DNA from 3 places in the Actinocatenispora sera genome. Region 3 is predicted to be linked to each of the others. Evidence: riboswitches for the same ligand, from Rfam matches in the RefSeq annotation. Region 3 holds a riboswitch; each other region holds the start of a gene.
The links. Region 3 has a riboswitch for S-adenosylmethionine ahead of Asera_RS31765 (GNAT family N-acetyltransferase). Riboswitches for the same ligand answer to the same signal wherever they lie in the genome.
Positions count from the first base shown of each region.

Region 1: linked by a shared signal. The riboswitch ahead of Asera_RS03655 (aminotransferase class V-fold PLP-dependent enzyme) and the one ahead of Asera_RS31765 (GNAT family N-acetyltransferase) in region 3 are both predicted to bind S-adenosylmethionine.
Region 2: linked by a shared signal. The riboswitch ahead of thrC (threonine synthase) and the one ahead of Asera_RS31765 (GNAT family N-acetyltransferase) in region 3 are both predicted to bind S-adenosylmethionine.

Region 1 covers NZ_AP023354.1:795,762-803,546, forward strand. Annotated here, with positions in the region: gene Asera_RS03640 (phosphodiesterase) at 1-67, shown strand, start outside; gene Asera_RS03645 (epoxide hydrolase family protein) at 69-1,202, shown strand; gene Asera_RS03650 (PrsW family intramembrane metalloprotease) at 1,255-2,589, opposite strand; SAM riboswitch class IV at 3,076-3,193, shown strand; partial or broken gene Asera_RS03655 (aminotransferase class V-fold PLP-dependent enzyme) at 3,325-4,530, shown strand; gene Asera_RS03660 (hypothetical protein) at 4,721-5,509, opposite strand; gene Asera_RS03665 (hypothetical protein) at 5,413-6,414, opposite strand; gene Asera_RS03670 (RNA polymerase sigma factor SigF) at 6,550-7,386, opposite strand.
Region 2 covers NZ_AP023354.1:480,924-488,708, forward strand. Annotated here, with positions in the region: gene thrC (threonine synthase) at 176-1,447, opposite strand; SAM riboswitch class I at 1,459-1,584, opposite strand; gene Asera_RS02205 (DMT family transporter) at 1,722-2,819, opposite strand; gene Asera_RS02210 (ArsR/SmtB family transcription factor) at 2,917-3,222, shown strand; gene Asera_RS02215 (hypothetical protein) at 3,283-3,471, shown strand; gene Asera_RS02220 (ABC transporter permease) at 3,505-4,374, opposite strand; gene Asera_RS02225 (alpha/beta fold hydrolase) at 4,418-7,114, opposite strand; gene Asera_RS02230 (AAA family ATPase) at 7,464-7,785, shown strand, end outside.
Region 3 covers NZ_AP023354.1:6,757,790-6,765,574, reverse strand. Annotated here, with positions in the region: gene Asera_RS33755 (adenosine deaminase family protein) at 1-549, shown strand, start outside; gene Asera_RS31775 (GntR family transcriptional regulator) at 555-1,328, opposite strand; gene Asera_RS31770 (helix-turn-helix domain-containing protein) at 1,719-3,401, opposite strand; gene Asera_RS31765 (GNAT family N-acetyltransferase) at 3,398-4,042, opposite strand; SAM riboswitch class I at 4,051-4,150, opposite strand; partial or broken gene Asera_RS33455 (glyoxalase superfamily protein) at 4,289-4,936, shown strand; gene Asera_RS31760 (DinB family protein) at 5,017-5,736, opposite strand; gene Asera_RS31755 (hypothetical protein) at 5,791-6,876, opposite strand; gene Asera_RS31750 (PadR family transcriptional regulator) at 6,876-7,241, opposite strand; gene Asera_RS31745 (hypothetical protein) at 7,443-7,785, shown strand, end outside.

The DNA of each region.
Region 1 (7,785 bases), 6.0 Mb from region 3:
CGGGGACACCTGCGTCACCCACCTGGTCCAGGTCAGCCACGCCGCCGCACCGGTACAGGGCTACTGAGATGGGATCCCGGCGGTTCGTACTCCGGGTGCCGGACGCGGAGCTCGACGAGCTGCGCCGACGGGTTCGCGGTACCCGGTGGGCGACGCCGGTGCCCGGTGCCGGCTGGACGGCGGGTACCGATCCGGCCGAGCTGCGGCGCCTCGCCGATCGCTGGGCCGACGGGTACGACTGGCGGGCGCGGGAGGCGGCGATCAACGAGCTGCCCGGATTCGTCACCGACATCGCCGGCGCCGACGTGCACTACCTGCGCTTCGACGCCGAACGCCCGGACGCGTTGCCGCTGATGCTGACGCACGGCTGGCCGAGCACCGTGCTGGAGCTGGTCGAGCTGGCCCGCCGGCTGTCGGCGCCGAGCGAGCACGGTGGCAGCGCGGCGGACGCGTACACGGTGATCGTGCCGGCGCTGCCCGGCTTCCCGTTCTCGGCGCCGCGCCCGACGTTCCCGTCCGACCTGCCGACGCACGAGCTGTGGCACCGGCTGATGCACGACGAGCTCGGCTTCGGCCGGTACGGCGCGCACGGTGGCGACCTCGGCGCCGGGGTCACGTCCCGGCTCGGCGAGGCGTACCCGGAGTCGGTTGTCGGGATCCACCTGCTCGCGGTGTCGCCGCCGACCGGGGTGGCCGACGACGACCTCGATCCAGACGAGCGCGAGTACCTGGCGTCGGTCGCGCGGTGGACCGCGACGGAAGGCGGCTACCAGCACGAACAGCAGACCCGGCCGATGTCGCTCGCACCCGCGCTGGCCGACTCGCCGGTCGGGCTGCTCGCCTGGATCGTGGAGAAGTACCGGGCCTGGAGCGACAGCCACGGCGAACTCGCCAGCCGGTTCGACGACGACTTCGTGCTCACCCAGGCCTCGCTCTACTGGTACGGCAACGCGATCTCGTCGTCGTTCCGGCCGTACCACGAGTTCGGCCGCGGCCTGGTCCCGCCGGTCCGCCGGGTCGAGGTGCCGACCGCGGTGGCGGTGTTCCCCGCCGATCTGAGCCGCCCGCCGCGCCGCTGGGCCGAGCGCGTCTACCGGGTCGAGCGGTACACCGAGATGCCGCGCGGCGGCCACTTCGCCGCGTACGAGGAGCCGGCGCTGCTCGCCGCCGACCTGGCCGCCTTCTTCCGCGGCCGCCGCTGACGGCTCCGCAGGTCCCGGCCGCCCGGCCGCCCGGCGCTCGGTGCGGTGCCGGTCACCACCAGCCCTGGCCGGGATGGGGGTAGCCGGTGAGCACCGGCACCGGGACGACCGGGCGCTGCGGCGGGGGGAGCTGGCGGACCGTGCCGTCGGGGAACCGGATGTGGTAGTTCACCCCGTCCCAGAACGCCGGCGGTACGGTCCGGTCCCGGCCGGTGAAGACCTGGCGCAGCCCGATCGCCTTGGTCAGCAGCTCGCGTTCCCGCTCGGCGAACGTGTCGGCGCCGAAGCCGGCCAGCGCCGAGTCCCGGGCGAGCGCCAGCGTGGACAGCGCGAACTGGTACTCCTCCATCGCCCGGGCGCCCTGCGGCCCGGCGACCCGCTTCGCCCAGCGCCGGGCCGCCATCCGCCGGGTCATCGTGGCCAGCGCCGCCAGCTCCGGCGGCGACAGCCACCCGGCCGGTACGTACGGGCGGAGCATCCGGGCCATCTGCCGCCCCTGCCGGCCGCGCGCCCACAGCGCGACACCCACCGCGGCGAAGAAGATCGGCGCCATCACCACGGCGTACCCGGTGAGCAGCGCCTGCGGCCCGAGCGTGGAGATGAGGTTCCAGGTGGAGTGCAGGCTCATCGCGGCGAACCAGCCGGCCAGCGGCGCGAGGTAGCGCACCCGCCTGTCCCGGGCCCGGGCGGCGAGACCGAAGCCGATGCCGGTCATCGAGGTGAACAGCGGGTGCGCGAAGCCGGAGATGCCGATCCGCACCACGAACAGCATCACCACCATCAGCGCGCCGGTGACCGCGCCGCCCTCCTTCGAACCGGTCACGTAGATGCCGCCGAGGTAGAGGATGTTCTCCGCCATCGCGAACCCGGTCGCGGACAGGCCGAAGTAGATGATCCCGTCGACCACATTGATCGGCTGCCGCTTCTTGCGATGGAAGAAGTACAGCAGCAGTACCGGGCCGAGCGCCTTCATCGTCTCCTCGATGAACGGCGCGACGAGCACGGCGTCGGCGTTGCCGGACATCCCGGCCTGCTCGAACAGGTACGACCCGAGCGTGTTCACGCCGAGCGCCGCCGAGGTGGCGACGCAGGCGCCCCAGCCGAACACGAACGCGAGGTACTTCCACGGCTCCGGTTCGTACCGGTCCAGCCACAGGAAGCAGCCGACCAGGAACGGAACCGGGATGACGGCCACGGCCAGCCCGATCGCGAACGCCTTCGGCCCGATGTTGGTACCCACGGCGAGGATCAGCACCAGCGCGCCGACCACGATCGGCGCGATCACGCCGGTCATCTTCCAGAGCCGTACCCAGTCGAACCGGCCACGCTTCGGGGCGTCCAGCACCGCCACCACCGGCGGCCCGAACGGGTGCCCGCCGGTCCCCACGATCGGCTGCCCGCCCGGCCCGGCGCTCGGCGGCCCGCCCGGCGGGACCGCCGCCCGCCCGGCGGGTCCCACGCTCGGGTTCCCGCCCGGCCCCACGGTCGGCTGCCCGCCCGGTCCGGCGCTCGGGTGTCCGCCAGGTCCGGCGCTCGGGTGTCCGCCCGGCGCGACCGCCGGGCCGCCGCGCGCGGCGTCCGGTGCCCCCGAGGTCGGTGCGCCGGAGGTTGGTGGGGTCGAAGGTGGCCGCCACCCGGGTGTGTCGACCGGCTCCGTGGTGCGGTCCGCCCCGGGCTGGCCGGCCGGACCCGGTGCACCGTCCCGACCGGCGTCGGCCGGCGTCGAGTGTTCGGCGGGACGGGCCCACGGTGAGCCGTCGCCGGGTCGCGGCGCGCCGTCGGACGGCTGCCGCGCCGGGTCCGGTGTGCCGGGCGTCCCAGAGGGCGGGAGGTCTGCCATGGCGCCAGCCTAGTGTGGCTATGCTGCTCCGCAGGTCACGAGTGCCAGCGTCAAGCCCCGGCTTGCTGGCCGGCAACCCTCGCTTCCGCGGTGGGGTGCCCCGGGTGAAGACCGGGCCCGCGCGCCGCACGGCGACGGGCAAGCGCGGACCGCACGTCACCGGTGGGGTCCCTGGCCTCCCGGAGGTGTGTTGTGTCCCTGCCTGTCGACATCGTCCCGCCCGCGCCCGCATCGCGCCGGCCACGCCTGGTACCGGTACCCCGGCAGCCCGAACCGCTCGCACTGGCCGACGCGAACCTGCAGGTACCGCTGGTGACCGGCGGCACCGTCGGCTACGCGAACTTCGACTACGCGGCGAGCGCGCCGGCGGCCCGGGTGGCGGTCGAGGCGATCACCGACCTGCTCCCCCGGTACGCGAGCGTGCACCGCGGCGCGGGCCTGCCGTCACAGCTGTGCACCACCCGGTACGAGCGGGCGCGCGAGCAGGTGGCGCGGTTCCTCGGCTGCCGGGACGACGACGCGGTGATCTTCACCCGCAACACCACCGACGCGACGAACCTGCTGGCGCACGCGCTGCCGGCGGAGGCGACGGTGCTGGTGTTCGACTCCGAGCACCACGCGACGCTGCTGCCGTGGCGCCGCGCGGTGCGGCTGCCGATCCCGGACAGCCCGGCCGACGCGGTACGGGCGGTGCACGCGGCACTGCGCGAGCTGCGGCGCGGCGAGGACGCGCCGGGGCCGGTACTGCTCGCGGTGACCGGCGCGTCGAACGTCACCGGGGAGATCTGGCCGATCGCCGAGCTGGCCGCGGCGGCACACCGGTACGGGGCGCGGATCTTCGTGGACGCCGCGCAGCTGGCGCCGCACCGTCCGGTCGACGTCGCCGCCGCCGACGCCGACTACCTCGCGCTGTCCGGCCACAAGCTGTACGCGCCGTTCGGCGCCGGGGTGCTCGCCGGCCGGACGGACTGGCTCGACGCGGCCCCGCCGTACCTGGCCGGTGGCGGGGCGACCGCGCTGGTCGGCGACGCGACGAACGACGTGCGCTGGTCGACCGGCCCGGCCCGGCACGAGGCCGGCAGCCCGAACGTGCTCGGCGCGGTCGCGCTCGGCGCGGTGTGCGAGGCGCTGCGGACCGGGGACCGGGACGCGGCGATCGACCGCGAGCGGCGGCTGACCGAACGGCTGCACGCCGGCCTGTCCGGCATCGACGGCGTCGCGGTGCTCACCCTGTTCGACGCCGGCACCCCGCGGGTCGGCATCGCCGCCTTCGCGGTACGCGGCCTGGACTCCGACGTGCTCGCCGCGGCGCTGTCGGCCGAATACGGGATCGGGGTACGGGACGGGATGTTCTGCGCGCACCCGCTGACCCGGCGGCTGCTCCGGCACGCCGGCGGCGAGCTGCCGGGCACGGCGGTACGGGCGAGCATCGGCCTGGGTACCACCACCGAGCACGTCGACCGGCTGGTCGCCGCCGTCCGCCGGCTGGCCGGTGACGGTCCACAGTGGACGTACGAGCGCCTGGACGGCCGCCCGGCCCCCACCCCCGACCCTCGCCCCACGACCTGACCCCGGCCGCCGCCCGTCCCGGCCGAGTTGATCAAGGGATCTGTACACAACGTGCCTGGACGCGCTGTCCCGATCCCTTGATCAACCACTCGGGTCCGGCGGCGGCGGGTCAGCGGCCCAGGGCGTCGAGTTCCGCGGCGTGCGCGGCGTCGGCGTACTCCGCGCCGGCCGGCCGGACGTGCCGCGCCGCGATCTCGCCCAGTACGTGCAGGATGTCCGCCCGGTCCGCGCCGGCGTCGAGCAGCCGGCGGGCGGCCTGCCAGGCCTGCGGCGGTTCGTCGCGCCAGAGCTGCTCGGCGACGATCTCGTGCAGGGTGACGTGCGGGTCGCTGTCGTCCGGGTCGCTGCCGTGCTCGGCAACGATCAGCAGCCGCCGGTCGTCCGGATCGGACGGGTCCAGGTCCAGCTCCTCGCCGTCGAGCTCGACGACGGTCGCCGGCACCGCGAACAGCCGGCGCTCCAAAACCGCCGCCGCCTCCGCCGGGTCGAGGTCGGCGCCGTCCAGCTCCGGTACGTACCGGTCGAGCAGTTCGGCCAGCTCGTCGTCGGACAGCTCCTCGTGCTCCTCGCCGACGTGCTCGCCGCACTCGGTGGCGATCGCGGTCACGTCCTCGACGGCGGCAGGCGGCAGCTCGGCGAGCCGCGCGGTGTACCGGGTCCAGGCGACGACGACCGCCGGGAACGCGACGAGCGCCGGATCGTCGAGGTCGTCGGCGTCGACGCCGCCGTGCAGCAGCCGGCCGAGCCGGCCCGGCCCGATCCGCAGCGGGCGCTCGTCCTCGTCCGCGCCGAACTCGGCGATCACCCGCGCCGCGGCGGCCACCGCGGCCGGCGCATGCCCGGTGAGCGCCGTGGCCTCGGCCGAAGCCAGGAACCCCTCCACTGCCGGGCCGACCACGTCCTCCTCCAGCAACCCGTCGAGCGCGTTGACCGGGTCCGCACCGGGTGCCTCCGTGCCGGGGGCGCCGTCCGCGGCACCGGGGCGGCGCCGCCGGAGGAGCTGCCCGCCGGTGTTTCCCGATCGCCCGTACCCGTCAATTCTCCGGCGCCGATCTCGGCATCGCCGGGCATGTCGCGCAGGCGGGCCAGTGCGAGGGCGCGGTACTGCGGCAGATCCTCGCTGTCGGTCGGCTCGGCCCACTCGTCGAGGCGGGCGAACCCGGCACGAAGCAGGCGCGCCGCCCGGCCGGGATCCGTACTGGCCATCGCCGCCACCCCGTCCGACTCGGCCACCCGCGCGGCCGTCTGCGCGAACAGCTCGTCCGGACCGGCGGAGAACCACGCGTCGACGACGGCGCCGTCCGCCTCGTCGTGGTCCAGCAGCGCGGACAGCGCGTGCCGCGCCTCGCCCCGCCGGTACTCGCAGAGCACCGTGGTCTGCTCCCCGTAGGCGTCGGTGACCAGGGCGCACCGCAGCACCGCGACCGGGCCGACCTGGTCGGCCCAGCCGGGCGCGGGCACCCCGGCATCGGTGAGCCGGGTCGCCGCGGCACGGGCGGCATCCCGCAGCGCTGCGCTGGTACCGAGGTGGGCCAGCGCGAGCAGCGCGGCGAGCGCCTCCTCGGTCCGCCGGTGCGCCGCGTACCGCACCAGGGCGCGCGGCACGGCCTCGGGATTGGTACCGGCGGCGACGGCACCCTGCCACCAGCCGCCGAGCAGTTCGGCGGTGAACAGCTCCGCCGCGAAGCCGTCCACCGCCAGGGTCTCCCGGTACGCGGTGACCGCCTCGGCGGCGATCGCGTCGAGGCCGGGGGCGGACCGCCGGCGGGCGGGCTTCTTGCGTTTCCGGCTGACCGGGCTCATCCGCCGATCGTGTCAGAGCGGCGGACGAGCCCGGTCAGCGCACCCCTCGCTGCAGCGGCGTCGCAACGCCGCGGCGGCGCCGGGCCGGGCCGCCGCGGTCGCGCGTCAGCCGGGCCGGGCCGCCGCGGTCGCGCGTCAGGCAGCCTCGGCGCCGGCCATCGACTCGCGCAGGCTGGCGAGCGACCGGGACAGCAGCCGGGACACGTGCATCTGCGAGATACCGACCCGCTCGGCGATCTGCGACTGGGTGAGGTTGCCGAAGAAGCGCAGCACCACGATGGTGCGCTCCCGCTCGGGCAGCGCGGCGAGCAGCGGCCGCAGCGCGGCCCGGTCCTCGACCGTCGCGAGACCCGGGTCGTCCGCACCGAGCAGGTCCTGTACCTCGGTCGCGGCGGCGTCGCCGGCCCCGACCGGGGTGGACAGCGAGACCGCGTTGTACGCGTTGCCCGAGTCGAGGCCCTCGATCACCTCGTCCTCCGAGATACCGAGGTGCTCGGCCAGGTCGGCGACCGTGGGCGAGCGGCCCAGCCGTTGCGCCAGCGGGCCGGTGGCGTTGGCGAGGGACAGCTTCAGTTCCTGCAGCCGGCGCGGCACCCGGACCGTCCAGCCCTTGTCACGGAAGTGGCGCTTCAGCTCACCGCTGATCGTCGGTACCGCATAGCTGGTGAACTCGACGCCGCGGTCCGGGTCGTACCCGTCGACCGACTTGATCAGTCCGATGGTCGCGACCTGGACGAGGTCGTCGTGCGACTCGCCGCGGCCGGAGAACTTGCTGGCGAGGTGCCGGGCGAGCGGCAGGTACCACTCGATGACACGATCGCGGATCCGGTCCCGGTCGGGGTGCCGGGCGGGCAGATCGTACAGCCGGGTCAGCAGCATCCGGCCGGTCTCGTCGTTCCCGCGATGGGCGGTGCGCTGTCGCGGCACGCTGTCCACGTTCGAGGGGTGGGTGAGGGTGGTCGGGATGGACATACTGGGCTCCTTCGACACCATGGTCGAGACCACCCGGGCAGGCATGGCGAGCCGGGCGGCACAGCGGCCGAATGGGGATTACGAAGCGCCCGTTGCTTGAGCACTTTGCGAGATGTGCGCCGCAATCGCGGCGGCACCGAAATGACCGGCGTCGCGCGGCACTCTGCCGTCGTCACACCGCACCCGACAGGCACGGCACGACACCGCGACGCGGCCTGAAGAGTCACCGACATCTTGCTATGTAGTGACCTGGGCCACAGCCGGAGGCCTGCGGCAGGGTTCTCTACCGAAGCCTCAACGGCTGACCGCACCCAGCGTACACGGCCTCCGGTCAGCGTCAAGACCAAGATCGTTTGCCCACCGTCCAACCTGGACTTTCCCCCTCGGACAGCGCTTTCC
Region 2 (7,785 bases), 6.3 Mb from region 3:
CACCTTCGCGACGCTGCCGTCAAGTGCGGTTACGCACTGCAACGATGACCGGCGAGTACGGCATGTTCCCCGCCGGCCGGTGCACCCGAACCGGCGGGGAATCCGCCCCGACCCGACCGGCCGCCGCCCAGGGCGGCCGGAGCAGCTTCAGCCGAGCAGACCGGCCGGAGCAGCTTCAGCCGAGCAGGCCGGCCTCGCGGGCGGCCTTGAGCGAGGGGCGGACGGTGTGGGTGGGGCCGACCTGGGTGGACACCGCGTCGATGGTCTTGAGGCCCTCGCCGGTGTTGTACACGACGGTCTCGGCGTCCCGGTCGAGCTTGCCGGCCTCGACGAGCTTCTTGAGCACCGCGACGGTGACCCCGCCGGCGGTCTCGGCGAACACCCCGGTGGTACGGGCGAGCAGCTGGATGCCGTCGCGGATCTCGTCGTCGGTGACGTAGTCCATCCAGCCGCCGGTGCGCCGCACGGCCTCCAGCGCGTACGGCCCGGCGGCGGGGTCGCCGATGTTGAGCGACTTGGCGATGCCGGTGGGCTTGACCGGGCTGATCTGGTCGGTACCGGCCTGCAGCGCGGCGGCGATCGGGTTGCAGCCGGCGGACTGGGCGCCGAACACCCGCCACGGCGTGTCGTCCACCAGGCCGATCTCGACCAGTTCGCTGAACGCCTTGTCGATCTTGGTGAGCAGCTCGCCGGACGCCATCGGGATCACGACCTGCTGCGGCAGCCGCCAGCCGAGCTGCTCGGCCACCTCGTACCCGAGGGTCTTGGAGCCTTCGGCGTAGTACGGCCGGACGTTGACGTTGACGAACGCCGTCTCTTCGAACTCGTCGGTCTCGGTGAGTTCCTGGCACAGCCGGTTGACGTCGTCGTACGAGCCTTCGATGGCGATGACCTGGCCCTGGTAGACGGCGCTGGTGACGACCTTGTTCTGCTCCAGGTCGTACGGGATGAACACGATGCTCGGCACGCCGGCGCGGGCGCCGTGCGCGGCGACGGAGTTGGCCAGGTTGCCGGTGGAGGCGCAGGCGAACCGGGTGAAGCCGAGCCCCTTCGCGGCGGTCAGCGCGACGGAGACGACCCGATCCTTGAACGAGTGGGTGGGGTTCGCCGAGTCGTCCTTGACCCACAGCGTCCTGAGGCCGAGCTCGGCGGCGAGCGCGTCCGCCTTGATCAGCGGGGTCATGCCGGGGTTGACCGTGACGCGGCTGGCCGGGTCCTGGCCGGTGGGCAGCAGCGGCGCGTACCGCCAGATGTTGTGCGGGCCGGCCTCGATGTCGGCGCGGGTGACGGCGCGCAGCGCGGCCTGGTCGTAGCCGACCTCGACCGGGGCGAAACACTCGTAACAGGCGTTCTGCGCGATCAGCGGGTATTCGGCCCCGCAGTTGCGGCAGACCAGCGCGCGAGCCGGGTTGACGGCGATGTCGGAGGGACCTGCGATCACGCTCATGCGAAGCCTTTCGCTCATCTTTCCCGCGCCGGTCTGGTCGCGGGCCGGAATTGGCACCTGCCGGCTCGCGTCGAGCGCGAGCTGCGGTGGTTGCCGGGGCGTCATCGGGCCGGTCCCTCAGCCCCTCTGGATGAGGTGCATGTGAAGTTGTACGCGCAGCTTACCCATCGGCGCGCCGGTGTCTCCGTCCGTGGTCCCACTGCGTGGACGTGAGATCGACCATGCCGTCAGCCGGTGCCGCTCCCTCGGCGGCACCGGCTGACGGCCAGCGAGGTCAGCGGGGCGACAGCCCGTCGGCCGACGTCCACTCCGGCCCGGTCAGGACGCGTCCGGTGGCGCCGACCGGTACGGGCTGTGCCGGGACCCGGCCGGCCGTGGCAACCGGTACGGGCTGGACCGGGACCGGGCCGGCCGTCGCATGCGGTTCGCGCTGGGCCGGGACCGGGCCGGCCGCGGCGCGGACGCCGGTGGTGGCCCGGGCGGTGGCGCGACGGGCCAGGACGTTCGTGGCGACCAGGGCGGCGACGGTCAGCGCGGCGCCGGCGATCTCGGCCGGTACCGGGCGGTACCCGCGGACGATCTGGATGCCGAACGTGATCACCGGTACCAGGTTCATGAACAGCGCGGCGTTGGGCGCGCCGAGCCGGCGGATCGCCACGTTCCAGGCCAGTACCGCGAGGACCGAGGAGGCGATCGCGATGTACCCGAGCTGCCAGGCGTCGGCGCCGAGCGCACCCGGGCCGGGCAGGTGGCCGATGCCGGTCAGGTCGGCGACGAGGGCGACCAGTACGGTCGCGGCGGCGCCGACGATCTGGGTCAGCGTGCTGAACCGCAGCGAGCCCCAGCTGGCGAACCGGCTGGCACCGTGGGTGTACACCGCCCAGCCGACCACACCGAGGAACGCCATCGCGTCGCCGCTGCCGATCGCCCCGAGGTCGGTCGGGTGGCCGTGCGTGATGACCAGTCCGACCCCGACCAGCGCCAGCAGCATCAGGCCGAGGGTGGGCAGCGTGGGCCGGACCCGATCGCGTACCCACCGGACCAGCACGGTGAGCAGCGGGGTCAGCGCGACCATGAGCGCGCCGTTCTGCGGGGCGGTGTAGCCCAGGGCGATGTTGACGAGCAGGTTGAAGCCGGCGATGCCGACCACGCCGAGTACCGCGATCTCCGCGAACCGCCCCTCGGTACGGAACGCGCGCCGGCCGGCGGTGGCGGCGAGCACCGCGGCGAGCACCGCGGCGGCGATCAGGTAGCGCGCGGCGGTGAGGTGGTACGCGTCGACGTGCCGGAGGGCACCGGCCATGACGATGAACATGCCGCCCCAGATGGCGACGGAGAACAGCGGGAGCCCGTACGAGCTGGACCTGGACATGAGCGAGTCACCCTTTGTTCGATGGATCTCGAACCTTCGACCCGGCCCACACTAGGTGCATGTTCGACGATTGTCGAACATGAGTTACCCTTGACACATGGAGCTCTACGAGCCGGACGTGGCCGCCGTGCCGGTGACCACGATCCTGTCCGCGCTGGGCGACGAGGCCCGGCTGGAGATCGTGCGCGAACTGGACCGCGACGGCGAGCGCTGCTGCGGCACGTTCGACCTCGGCCTGGCCAAGGCCACCCGGTCGCACCACCTCAAGGTGCTGCGTGAGGCGGGCGTCACGCACACCCGCATCGAGGGCACCAGCCGGTACGTCTCGCTCCGCCGGGACGAGCTGGAACGCCGCTACCCGGGCCTGCTCTCCGCCGTCCTCGCCACCGCCCCCACCCCCTGACCAGCCGGCAGCCGGCGGGAAGCCGGCGCCTGGGTGGCGGTGGGTCGGCACACTGGGGGCATGACGATGCCTTCGCAGCCTGCTGCGCTCGCCTGTCCGCTGTGCCGGAACCAGGATTTTCAGCGCGAGGAGGGGCGGCTGGACAGCAAGTGGGGCGTGACCTCGCACAAGATGGTGCTGATGATCTGCACCCGCTGCCGCTACATCCTGCACTTCTACGACAAGCACTCGATCTTCGACTTCGACTGACCGGCCACCGCCTCGACGGGCGCGGCGCCAGGGTCAGGACGTGACGTCCTTGCGCAGGAAGCGCCACCAGGCGAGCGCGGTGAAGCCACCGGCGTAGAGCAGCGCGGACAGGGCGCCGCGGGTCATCAGGTCCCAACGCACCGGGTCGGTCAGCAACCCGGTGAAAGCCTCCTGGTAGTGCGTGGGCAGCAGCGCGCGCAGCCCGCCGAGCGCCGTCACCTGGTCGAGGATGCTGGACACGATGACCAGCAGCACCGCGCCACCGACCGCGCCGAGCGCGTTGTCGGTGCAGACCGACAGCAGGAACGCGAGCGCCGCCGGCACCAGCAGGACGATGGCCAGGTACCCGACCACGCCGGCGATGCGGGCCAGCGCCGGGCCGGGCGCGATGGTGTCACCGGTCATCGTCACCAGCGGATGCCAGCCGAACGCGGCGGCACCGACGGCGAGCGTGACGCCGGTCAGCACCACCAGCGCCGCCGCCGAGGACAGCAGCCCCACCGCGTACTTGACGCCGAGCAGCCGGCGCCGCGGCACCGGCGCGGCGAGCAGGTAGCGCAGCGAGCCGGAGCTGGCCTCGCTCGCCACCGTGTCGCCGCAGAACAGCGCGACGATCACCACCAGCAGGAACGACGCCGAGACGAACAGGGTGAACACGGTGAAGTTGGCCGCGCCGGACTTGGCCACGGTGACGAACGCGTCGGTCTGGTTCTGCGCCGACCCGCCGTTTCCGTCGGTACCGAACCGGAACGCCAGGAAGAGGATCACCGGCAGCGCGACCAGGAACGCGAACACCAGCTGGGTCCGCCGCCGGGTCAGCTGGCGGCGGATCTCGGTGCCGACCGACAGCGTGCGGGCCGGCCGGTAGCCGGCCGCCCGACCATCCACAGCGGACACTGTCATCCGGCACCCCGCTTCCGGCGGTCGACTGCCTGCACGTCGACGCTCATGACTCGCCCCGGTCGAGCAGGGCGAGGAAGGCGTCCTCCAACCGGCGCCGCGGTACCAGCCGGTCGACCTCGACGCCGCCGTCGACCAGCGCGTCGACCAGCCGGTGCCGGGGCGTACCGTCGGCGAGCTCGACCAGCAGGCCGCCGTCGGCCCGCGCCACCGTCGCCACCCCCGGTACGGCGGAGAGCAGCGGCTCGGCCGCGTCCGGGTCGGCGACGCCGACCAGCACGCTGGGCGAGTCGCCGATGATCTCGGCGACCGGACCGGCCGCCACCAGCTCGCCGCGGCGCATCACCACCACGTGCGTACACGTCTGCTCGACCTCGGCCAGCAGGTGGCTGGAGACCAGCACCGCGCGGCCGTCGGTGGCGTAGCGCTGCAGCACCCGGCGCATCTCGGCGATCTGCGGCGGGTCCAGCCCGTCGGTCGGCTCGTCCAGGATCAGCAGGTCGGGCAGGCCGAGCATGGCCTGGGCGATGGCGAGCCGCTGGCGCATCCCGTGGCTGTACGCCCGGACCCGCCGGTGGATCGCGTCGCCGAGGTCGGCGATGTCGAGCACCTCGTCGATCCGCGCGTCGTCGAGCGGGCGGCCGGTGGCCCTCCAGTACAGGGTGAGGTTGTCCAGGCCGGACAGGTGCGGCAGGAACCCGGGCCCCTCGACCAGGGCGCCGATCCGGGACAGCACCGGTGCGCCCGGGCCGGCCCGGTGGCCGAACAGCAGCGCCTCGCCCGCGGTCGGCCGGATCAGCCCCAGCACCATCCGCAGCGTGGTGGTCTTGCCGGCGCCGTTCGGGCCGAGCAGGCCGACGACCTGACCCGGCTCCACGGTGAAGCTGGTGCCGCGGACCGCGACGAAGCCGTCCCGGTAGGTCTTGCGCAGCCCGCGCACCGCGAGCGGGGTGCCGGCCAGCTCGGCGACCACCGCCCGCTGCCGGCCGCGTCGCCGGAGCCGGGCGATCACCAGCGCCGCCGCGACCACCAGCGCGGCGAGCACCACCGCGGCGGCAAGCAGCCAGTACCAGATGCCGGAGGGGTCGGTGAGCGGGGTGGCGGCGACGGTGGGCAGGCGCAGCGCGCCGGTCACCGCGACGGTGTAGGTCGCGGGCTGGCGCGGGCCCGCGTACGCCCGGTCGGCGGTGTCGACCACCAGCCGGATCCGGTGTCCGGTGGCGAACCGGTACACCATGCCGGGCAGCGTGACGGTGGCGGCGCCGCTGCCGGTGACCCGGATCGGAGCGGCCTGGCCGGCGACGAGGCGCTGCCCGCCGTCCGGCGCCACGTCGTACAGCTTGGCGAACAGCACGCCGCCGGGGCTCGTGGCGCCGACGCGGATCGGTACCCGGGCGGCGCCGGTGAGGTCGACCGGTGCGGTCAGCGTGGTCGAGGAGAACGCGGCGGCCTGGCCGGGGATCTCGGTGGCCGGCGTCTCGCCGGCGATGCCGACGCCGGGAATCGTGGAGGTGGCGGCCGGCGTCCCGTTCGGCGGGCCGGCCACCGGCTGGGTCGGGCCGCGCAGCGCGACCTGCGGGCCGGACCGGTGCAGCCCGGGATAGCGCGGTGCGGACATCGCGGTGGTGCGGACCGCGTCGGCGGACCGGTCGTACCCCACGATCCGGCTGAACGTGAACGAGTCCGACGTGTCGCCGCCGTTACCGCGCAGGTACCGGTCGAGCCAGCCCGCGGTGAGCTGGCGGATCCGGTCGTGGTCGGCGGCCGAGCCGTCGCCGCCGTCGTGGCCGCCGGAGAACCACGCCACCCGGACCGGCGCATGGGTGATGCCGCGCGCGTTCGCATCCGCCTCGGACAGCGGGAACAGCGTGTCCGACAGCCCCTGGACCAGCAGCGTCGGCGCGTGGATGCGAGCCAGGACCGGGGCCGGCGAGGAGCGGCGGAGCAACGCGACGGCCGCCGCGTTCGGCCTCCCGTCGGCGAGCACCTGCCGGTACATCCGGCACACGTCGGCCGCCCAGCGCCCGCAGCCGACCGCGGCCGGGTCCGGCGCCGTCGAGCGGCTGGCCGCCGACGGCGGCCGCCCGGTGCGCAGCCCGGCGGTGAACAGGCTGCCCAGCCAGGCCTGCTTGAGCACCCCGTCGGTGGCCGGTCGGCCGGTCGACTCGGGGAACAGCGCGGTGCCCAGGTCGTGCCAGGTGATCTGCGGGACGATCGCGTCGACCCGCCGGTCCGCGGCGGCGAGCAGCAGGGTCAGCGCCCCGCCGTACGATCCGCCGACGGCGGCGACGCGCGGATCGTCCGGGCCGTCGGTTGCCACCTCGGGGCGCTGCCCGAGCCAGTCGATCAGCCGCCGCGCGTCCTTGACCTCCCAGTCCGGGCTGTCCAGGTGGATCTCGCCGCCGGAACGGCCGAAGCCCTGGGCGGTCCAGGTCAGCACCACGTAGCCGAGCCGGGCCAGGTCCTTCGCGTCGCCGGCAACGCTGGCCTTGGTGCCACCGAGCCCGTGCGCGAGCAGTACCGCGGGGGCGGGCTTGCCGGAGTCGGGCAGGTAGAGCGCGGTGTCCAGGCGGACCCGCTGGTCGTCGTGCGGGCCGGTGCGCACCGCGACGAACTGGTTCTGCACCCGGTAGCCGGGCAGCGCGCGGACCACGAAGAACACGGTCAGGCCGGCAACCACCGCGAGAACGACGATCGCTGCGACGACCCGGTCGCGGGTCCGGCGGGGCAGCAGGCGCGGCATGCGCCAACGGTACGCGGCGGCATGATCGCATCGCCGCCGTTCCACAGCGGCGCCTCAGCCAACGGCGGCACATTCCCCACACTTCGGGCGCCGACCCGCCCGCCCGGTACGGATCGAGCCTCCGCCGTCCCAACAAAGCGGTCACGCCGCGGCGCTGCGTCTCAGCGGTCGCGCCGCCGCGGTCGGAACGGTCGCGCCGCGGTGCCTCGAAGCGGCCACGCCGCCGTGCGTCGGAGCGGTCGCGCCGCCGTGCGTCGGAGCAGTCGCGCCGCGGTGCGTCGGAGCGGTCGCGCCGCAGGGCCGCGTCGGGGTGCGGCCGGCGGTCGCGGGGTGCGGATAGGCTCGCCGCGTGACCAGCCAGACCAGCTCCCTGACCCTGACCGCCAGCCTGCGGCCCGCCGCGCTGGACGGCCGGCGCGGCATCGTCCGGCTGCATCCGGAGGTGATCGCCGCGCTCGGGCTGTCGACCGGCGCGCCGGTGCTGCTGACCGGCCGGCGGGCCTCGGCCGGGCTGGCGTTGCCGGCCGAGGCGGACGCCAGCCGTGCCCTGCTGTACGCGGACGATCTCACCCTCGGCAACCTCGGAGTACGGGACGGCGCCGAGGTCACCGTGGCGCCCGCGCCGGTGACCGCGGCCCGTACGGTGCAGGTGGCCGGGCCGGCGCAGACGG
Region 3 (7,785 bases):
GGGTACCTGCTGGGGCCGCAGGCGCCGTCCGGTGTGGTGGGGCTCGGCCTCGGCGGGATCGAGGACGGCTTCCCGCCGGATCTGTTCGCCTCGTCGTTCCAGCGGGCCCGGGCCAGCGGGCTCGCGGCGTTGCCGCACGCCGGCGAGACGGTCGGGCCGGACAGCATCTGGGGCGCGGTGCGAACGCTGCGCGCGGCGCGCATCGGGCACGGCTTGCGCTGCCTGGAGGACCCGGCCCTGGTCGAGTACCTTGCCGTCAACAGGATCCCGCTCGATGTGGCCATCACCTCGAACGCCCGGTTGAAGCTGGTCGACGGTGTACCGGCGCACCCGATCACGGCGATGCTCGACGCGGGACTCGTCGTGACGCTCAATACCGACGATCCGGCGTACTTCCAGACCACGCTGACCGACGAGCTGGACCTGGCCCACCGGGTCCACGGTCTGAGCCGGGACACGTTGCTGGGGCTGCAACGCAACGCGCTGGACGCGTCGTACGCAGACGGCCGGACCAAGGAGCGGATCCGAGCCGAGCTCGCCGCAGCGTAGTGGCGCTACCGAGCGAGGTCGTCCGCCCTCGGTTCGCTGGCGCGCACCAGGTGCAGCCCGATGCCGTACCCGCTGACCACCGTGAGGGTGTAGGCGTCGATGGGTGTGCCGTCGACGCCGTAGCCGGTCCCGGTCATGGCCAGCGCCGGTTCGCCCGCGCGCCGCTGGCACAGCCTGGCCGTGGCGTCGTCCAACGCGACCGGCTCGACGCGTTGCAGGCTCTCGTGCCCGCGGTATCCGACCGCCTCCAACGCATCCACGATCGTCGGGGTGCGCTTGCGTACCGCAGCGTCGATGTGCCCGGCGATCTCGGCCGGGATCGTGTCGACGGCGACGCCGTAGATCCTGCCCTCGCGCACCCGGACGCCCCGAAAGCGCACCGCGCCGCTGCCGACCGGGATCCGCAGTTGCGCGGCGAGCCGCGCATCGGCGGCGACGACGCGACGGGTGCGGTGGATCTCGTGCACATGGTGGGCCTCGTGGTCCAGATCGTCGAGGAAACCGGTGTACACCGGGCCGGAGCGCGGCGACAACGGATCGATCGGCAACGGGTCGGCGACGAACGTTCCCGATCCCTGTCGACTGGTGACATACCCGGTCGCGCGGAGATCGGCGATGGCCTGCCGGATGGTGCTGCGGCTGGCGCGGAAGCTGTCTGTCAACCGCTCCTCGGCCGGCAGCCGACTTCCGGGCTGGTAGGTACCCGCGAGGATCCGGGCCTTGAGCGACATGGCGATGCGGACGTAGAGCGGTCGCTCCGACCCCGGTGGACGCACCACGACGCGGATCTCCGTTTCGTTCCGTAGCAGAGCAACGCGGCTGGGTGCCGCGTCGCTTGCAGGGTACGGCCCGGGCCGGTCGTGCGGCGACGCGCGGTTCGGCCCGGTTCCGTGCGCTGGTGGCATCGGTGCACGAGCGCACCGGAAGCGGACCGCGCCGTCGGGGTGCAACCTTGCACTCGTGACCATCGACCCGCCGCGGTTGGCGTTCCGGCGAGGTGCTCGGGCGGCTCCGACGGCCCTCGGTCACCAACGACGGCCTCGCCGATCAGGACGGCTCGGAGGTTCGCGGGTCGAGCCGCTTGCCGAACCAGCGGTGGGTGTGGGCGGCATCGCCGTACGAGGCGGTCTCGCGGTACCCGGCCGACCGGTGCAGCGCCGTCGCTTCGGTCAGGACCTCGTGGGTGCCGAGCCTGATGCGTGCGAAACCCGCGGCCGTGGCGTGCTGCTCGGCCTCGCGGAGCAGCCCGAGGAAGCGGGGTCGGCGGGACCGATCCGTGTCGCGCCGAGCTGCAACGGCCGTTCGGCCCGGGCGGATGCGGCGGCAGCGGGCGGGCCGGGGTCGGGGGCGCAGAGCAGGGCGAGACAGAGGTCGTACTGCGCGGTGGGGGCGTCCAGCACCGCGCGCTGCAGGAGTTGTTCGACCCGGACCAGGCGCTTGCGCACCCCGGAGGGCGACACCCCCAGCGCGGCCGCGGTCGACGTGATCAGCGCACCGTGCCGCAGCCACGTCCGTACGGTGTGCGCCAGCCGCGGGTCCGAACCCCGCAGCATCGCCCGCTGCTCGGCCGCCCAGTGCTGCGCCTCGGGCCGGGTCAGCAGCTCGACGAGGCTCACTTCGGGGTCGCCCGACGGCCCCTGCATCTGGATCGCGAGATGCAGCCGAGCCTGGACGGTGATGTCGGACAGCGTCACCCCCAGGATGGACTCGATCAGTCGCAGCCTCGATGCGAGTGTGTTGCGATGCAGTCCGAGCTGTCGCGCCGCACGGCTGCGCAGCACCAGCCACGAGGTCAGCGTGTCGATCAGCTCCGCGGCGTCGGGATCGTGGCTGCGTGCCGGCCGGTGCGCCCGCAGCGGTGCCAGCGTCCGCGTGGCCCACGCCCCGCCCGCGTCGGCGAGGATGTCGGCCAGCTCGCCCCGGCTCCGGAACTCCGCGTACCGTCCGGGGCGATGCCGCGCAACGCACAGCGCGTGGAACGCATGCCGGTAGGCGGTGGCGAAGTCCGTGACCGGCACCGCGTGGCTGGTACCGACGTGGAAGGAGGCATCGGCCCCGGCCCGTTCGCGCAGCGCGCGGACCAGATCATCGGCGTCCGGTTGTGCCACCACCACGATCTGCCGCCGGTACGCCGGGCAACGCGTCGCCCACCCGCTCCCCGCAGCCACGTCGTTGCACCAGCGGACGGCCTCGGCGACCGACCGCCCGGCGCATTCCAGCAGGTGCACCCGGATGGTCTCCGACAGCCGCAGACCGAGCGCCGCCGCGGCCCGGCACGCGCCCGAGGTCGCACCGGCCTGCAGGAGGTACAGCACCGCCTCGCGGTTGCGCGCCTCGACCCGATCCAGCCGAGCCGCCCGGTCCCGAACCACCCGCTCCCGCAGGGCAAGGCCCAGCGGTACCGTCGCCGCGGACATCAGGGCGCGCTCGGCGGCGGTGAACGGCCGCCGGTGCGCACTTCGCTGCACGACGAGTACCGGGTGGGGCCGGCGCCCGGTGACCGGCAGGGCGGACAGCTCACGTCCGTCCGCCGACACCGACAGCGCGCCCAACCGGCCGCTGGAGACCGCATCGACCTTCGCCAGGATTCCCGGCGGCAGCTGCGGACGCGCACTGCTCGGCCCGCCGGTCGGATCCCACAGCAGCGCCGTGCCGTCGAGGCGACGGGACAGCCGGCCGAGGATGCGCGCGACCCCGTCGACGGCCGCGGCCTCGGCCGCCAGGGCCCGAAGCTCACTGGACAGCTCCGGGCCGGCGTCGTTCCCGACGGCCCCCTCGTCCCCTGGTCGAACCGTCGCCGCCACTTCTGCCGGGCCGGTATGCCGATCGCCGGCCGCCTGCCGCGCACTCATGCCGGGCGTCCGCCGCGAGCGGCGGACCGCTGCCGGTCGACCCGGCCGGCCAGTGCCTGCTTGACCGCGCCCCACTCCACGGCGAGCACCGAGTACATGGCGGAGTCGCGCAGCTGGCCGCTTTCGCCTGGCGCCCAGGACATCGACCATCCGCGTAACACCCCCTCGAACGTGGCCCCGAGAGCGGCGATCGCGGCGCGGGACCGCGTGTTGCGAGCGTCGGTCTTCAGATCGACCCGGGACACCGCCAGCGTCTCGAACGCGTACGTCATCAGGAGCAGCTTCGCCTCGGCGTTGATTCCGGAACCCTGCGCCGCCGCACCGAGCCAGGTGAAGCCGATCTCGATGGCGCGCAAGTCCTCGCGCCCGGGCCAGTATCGGGGGTCCCAGAACGCGGTGCAGCCCACCGCGCGTCCGTCGGAGCGCCGGACCTGCGCGAACGGCACCAGGCCCTGCGCCATCCGCTCATGCTGCGCGGTGATGTAGCCGGCGACCTCGTCGGCGTGCGGCACCAGCGTGAAGTCGTAGCTGGTGCGGTCGTCATCGGCGGTAGCAGCCAGGTCGGCCGCGTGCCGGACGGACAGCGGTTCGAGCCGAACCAGGTGGCCGTCCAGCGGCGGTACCTCGAAGAACGGACGCATGGCCACCTCTCTCATCGCTCCTGGCGTTGGCACCTTGCCGCTGCGGAATTCCGTGGCAGGTTGCCGGATCGTCTCGGGGCCAGGTCCCTCGGATCCTCTGGATGACGTGTCTGAACGGCTGACCAGCGGCACCCGACGGCGCGGGTCGGCGCGGGTCGGCGCGGGTCGGCGCGGGTCGGCGCGGGTCGGCGACTCATTTTTTTTGTATGGTAGACCAGACGAATATGGACGGCATCGCGATATCGTGTGGCCTCGCGCACTGTCACCCGACACGCGATCAGCCGCAGCCACGTCCCTCCATCACCGGTCGGCCGGTTTGCGGGCACCCCGGCCGACTGGCGTGAGGGCACCGCACGTTCCACCGTCCCGTTGAAGCAGCGGGACGAAACCGCCGCAGCCCGTCGTGGGTCGATCCCGCACTGGCGTCCTGCGGTACGACCCGCCCAGCGTCGCGGTGCATTCGGGTTCGACATCCCGCACAGCCAGGCGCTCGAGATCGTCGCCGGGCAGTTGGGCTACCGCGACTGGAACACCTGTGCGGCAGCGTGGCGCCCCGACCCGGCCCCGGTCACCGTACCGATCCTGCGGGCCTTCCCCGGCGCCGAGGCGCGCCGGTTCTACGTCGAGTTCCTCGGCTTCACGGTGGACTGGGAACACCGGTTCGCGACGGGAATGCCCCTGTACCAACAGGTCTCCCGGCAGGGCTGCGTACTGCATCTGAGCGAGCACCACGGCGACGGGACCCCGGGTTCGGCGGTGCGTATCGCGGTGTCGGACGTGCGCCGGCTGCAACGCGAACTGGCCGACAGTCCGGTGTACCCGCTGCGCATCGGGCTCGACGCGCAACCCTGGGGCGACGACCTCGACATACCTGATCCGTTCGGCAACCGGCTGGTATTCCACACGTCCCGCCGAACCCCTGCCCCCGAGCGAGCCGGCAGCGCCCGCCGTCCACGCGAGGGCCCCGTGGGGGGCTACCCGGCGTCCTGTGCTTCGATCAGGTCGAGGTCGCGGACGCAGAAGCCGTGGTGCTCGAAGGTTTCGTTGAGCACCGTGCCGAGGCACTGCCGCACCGAGCGGCCGCGGGCGTACGGCGGCCAAACATCGTCGTCGGGCACCGGCGCCGGCGCTGCGAGCTGCGCAGCGGTGACCTCGGCCAGCCAGTCCTCGAGTGCGGCGGCCTGCGCGTCACGCACCCGCACGATCTCGTCGAGTTCCGGAACGAGCGAGCGGTCGATCCCGTGCGCATCACGGTAGGGCTCGACGTCCGGCCCGATGCCCATCGGCGTGAACGGCTCCGTCGAGCCCAGGCAGCAGCGGCGGAACCAGGAGTCGTGCACGAAGACCAGGTGGCGCAGCGTCTGCGCCGCCGACCACTCGTCGTTCACGCTGCGGCGCTCGATGCCGGGCGTGCGACGGATGCGCCCGATCGTGGCGGTCCAGCCGGCGCGGAGCTGCCGCGCCGCCTCGCGCAGGTCGGCGGGGTCTTCCGAGCGGATCAGCACTCGCACCGGATGCCGCCGGTCGAGCTCCGCCTCGACGTACCCGGTGACCTCGACACCGTTCACCTCGAGGTTGGTGACGAGCCCGTCGATCACCGCATCCTGCATGACCACGCCGATCAGGCGTGCCCCGGTCAGGTCGCACTCGCGGAACTCCGCACCGCTCAGGTCCTCGTCGACGTATCGCGTCATGCTCCGCATGCTAGGTCCGACCACCGACAAACCCGCCGCACGACGTGCTGGTGGCTAACCGGTGGGTTGCGCGGAGTTCCTGGTCGTGAGCTGTCGCAGGCCGGTGCTCGCCAGCGCGGCGAGGCTGGCGAGAGCGATCAGGACGACGGGGTAGAGCACGAGGCCGGCGAGGATGTTGCCGTCGAGGGCGTCGCTGAGGACATAACTGGCGACGTCCGGGTAGCCGCTGTGGGGGAAGGCGGCGACGTCGTACGGGCTGGTGAGGGTGTAGCGGTGCTGGCCGAGCAGCGCGGTCATCGCGATCGTGAAGTGGAGCGGTGCGCCGAGGATCGCGGTCAACGTCCCGGCCCGAGCGCCGGCCCGCCAGTTCCGGGTGGTGGTCGCGGCGCCGATCGACACAGCCAGCGTCGCGGCGGCGGCGACCGGTGACAGGTACTCCGTCATCCCGCCGGTACCGGCAGATCCGGTCAGCGTGCGGATGGTCCAGGCGGCAGTGCTGGCCATCGCGCCGGCGAGCCCCCACCACAGCGCGGCGTTCGCGCCGTTGGCCAGCTGGCGTGGCGTGACCGCGACCGCAAGGTAGCCGGTGAGGATCACGGCGAACAGGACCGAGACGACGTACCGGCTGTGGTCGTCGGTCGCGGCCGGGTGGGCCGATGCGACCCGGACCACGGTGGTCACCGTGGCCGCGACACCGGCGAGCGCGACCACGCTGACCGCCACACGGGACGCAGCAGGCCGCGGCCGCAGCGATCGCGTCACCATGACGACGGCACCGGCACACAGCGAGAAGCCCAGCGCGGCAACGAAGACCGACAGGGTCGGTACGGTCGAGGCGGTGACCCAGGTCGCCCCGGTGGCAAGGGCCAATCCTGCGGCCGCACCCGCGAGCACCCAGCCGGGCCGGCGATGCGGCGGAAACAGCGTCACCCGCAGCACGCCGGCGGCGAACCTCCATCGCCGGCCCCGGCCGGGTATCCCGGTCAGTTCGGCGATCATCGCCTGGCCCCAGTCTGCCCGATGTGCCGGCAGCCGCCTCGCCGCGAGCGCGACGATGCGCGACGGCAGGTCGCCGCTGCCCCGCAGCGCCCACACGAGTGCCAGCGTCAGGAGGGCGGCGGGTATCAGGAGAATGGGCATCAGGCGCCGTCCCATCGCAGTCGTCGCGGCGACCGTGCCGGTTTCGGCGGCGCCGGGGTGGCGGCGGGCGCCGGTTTCGGCGGCGCCGGGGTGGCGGCAGGTGCCGGCCCGAGCGAGGCGGCGTGGGCCCGGCCGGCGCCGGTGAGCCGGTACAGGTGTCGGGCGGGCCGGCCCGGCACCCGCTCGGTTTCCCAGCTCGTCTCCAACATCCCGCGGTCGGCGAGCCGGATCAGGATCGGGTACATCGTTCCGGCCGCCACGCCGAGCTGGTTGCACAGGTCGTACCCGTAGCGCCACCTCTCGGGATCCTCGGCGAGGGCCCGCAGGACCGCCACGGCGCGGGGAGAGAGTCGCCGATGAGCCATAGGAAAACTCTATATAGGTAGAGTACCGAGCGCAAGAGATCCGCCGCGGCCGCGGCGGCCACTGCTGGTGACCGCGTCGAGGTCGGAAGCGGAGCGTCGGGGACAGGAACGCCAGGATTTCGGCCTGGGATCGGCCGAGATGCCCCATGTCCGATCTCGGCCCGCATCATGGTGAGCACGTCGAGACGAGGGGACGTCGCCATGGTCAAGTACCTGCTCACCGCCGCCGCCGTCTACCTGGGTGCGATCGGGCTGGCGCTGCTGTTCGTACCGGCGCAGTTCGGCGTCGACGCGGTGCCGAAGGACGCCTCACCCGAGCTGCTCGCGCTGCTCCGGCTGCTCGGCGGTCCGATGCTCGGCATCGCCGTGCTGAACTGGATGTCCCGTACGACATCGCCGTCGGCGCTGCGCCGGACGGTCCTGCTGGCCAACCTCGTCGGGTTCGGCGTCGTCGCCGCCAACGACGTGGTGGGCGTGGTGACCGGAGACGCACGAGACCTCGCGCGCATCTTCCTGGTGGTACACCTGGCGTTCACCGCCGCGT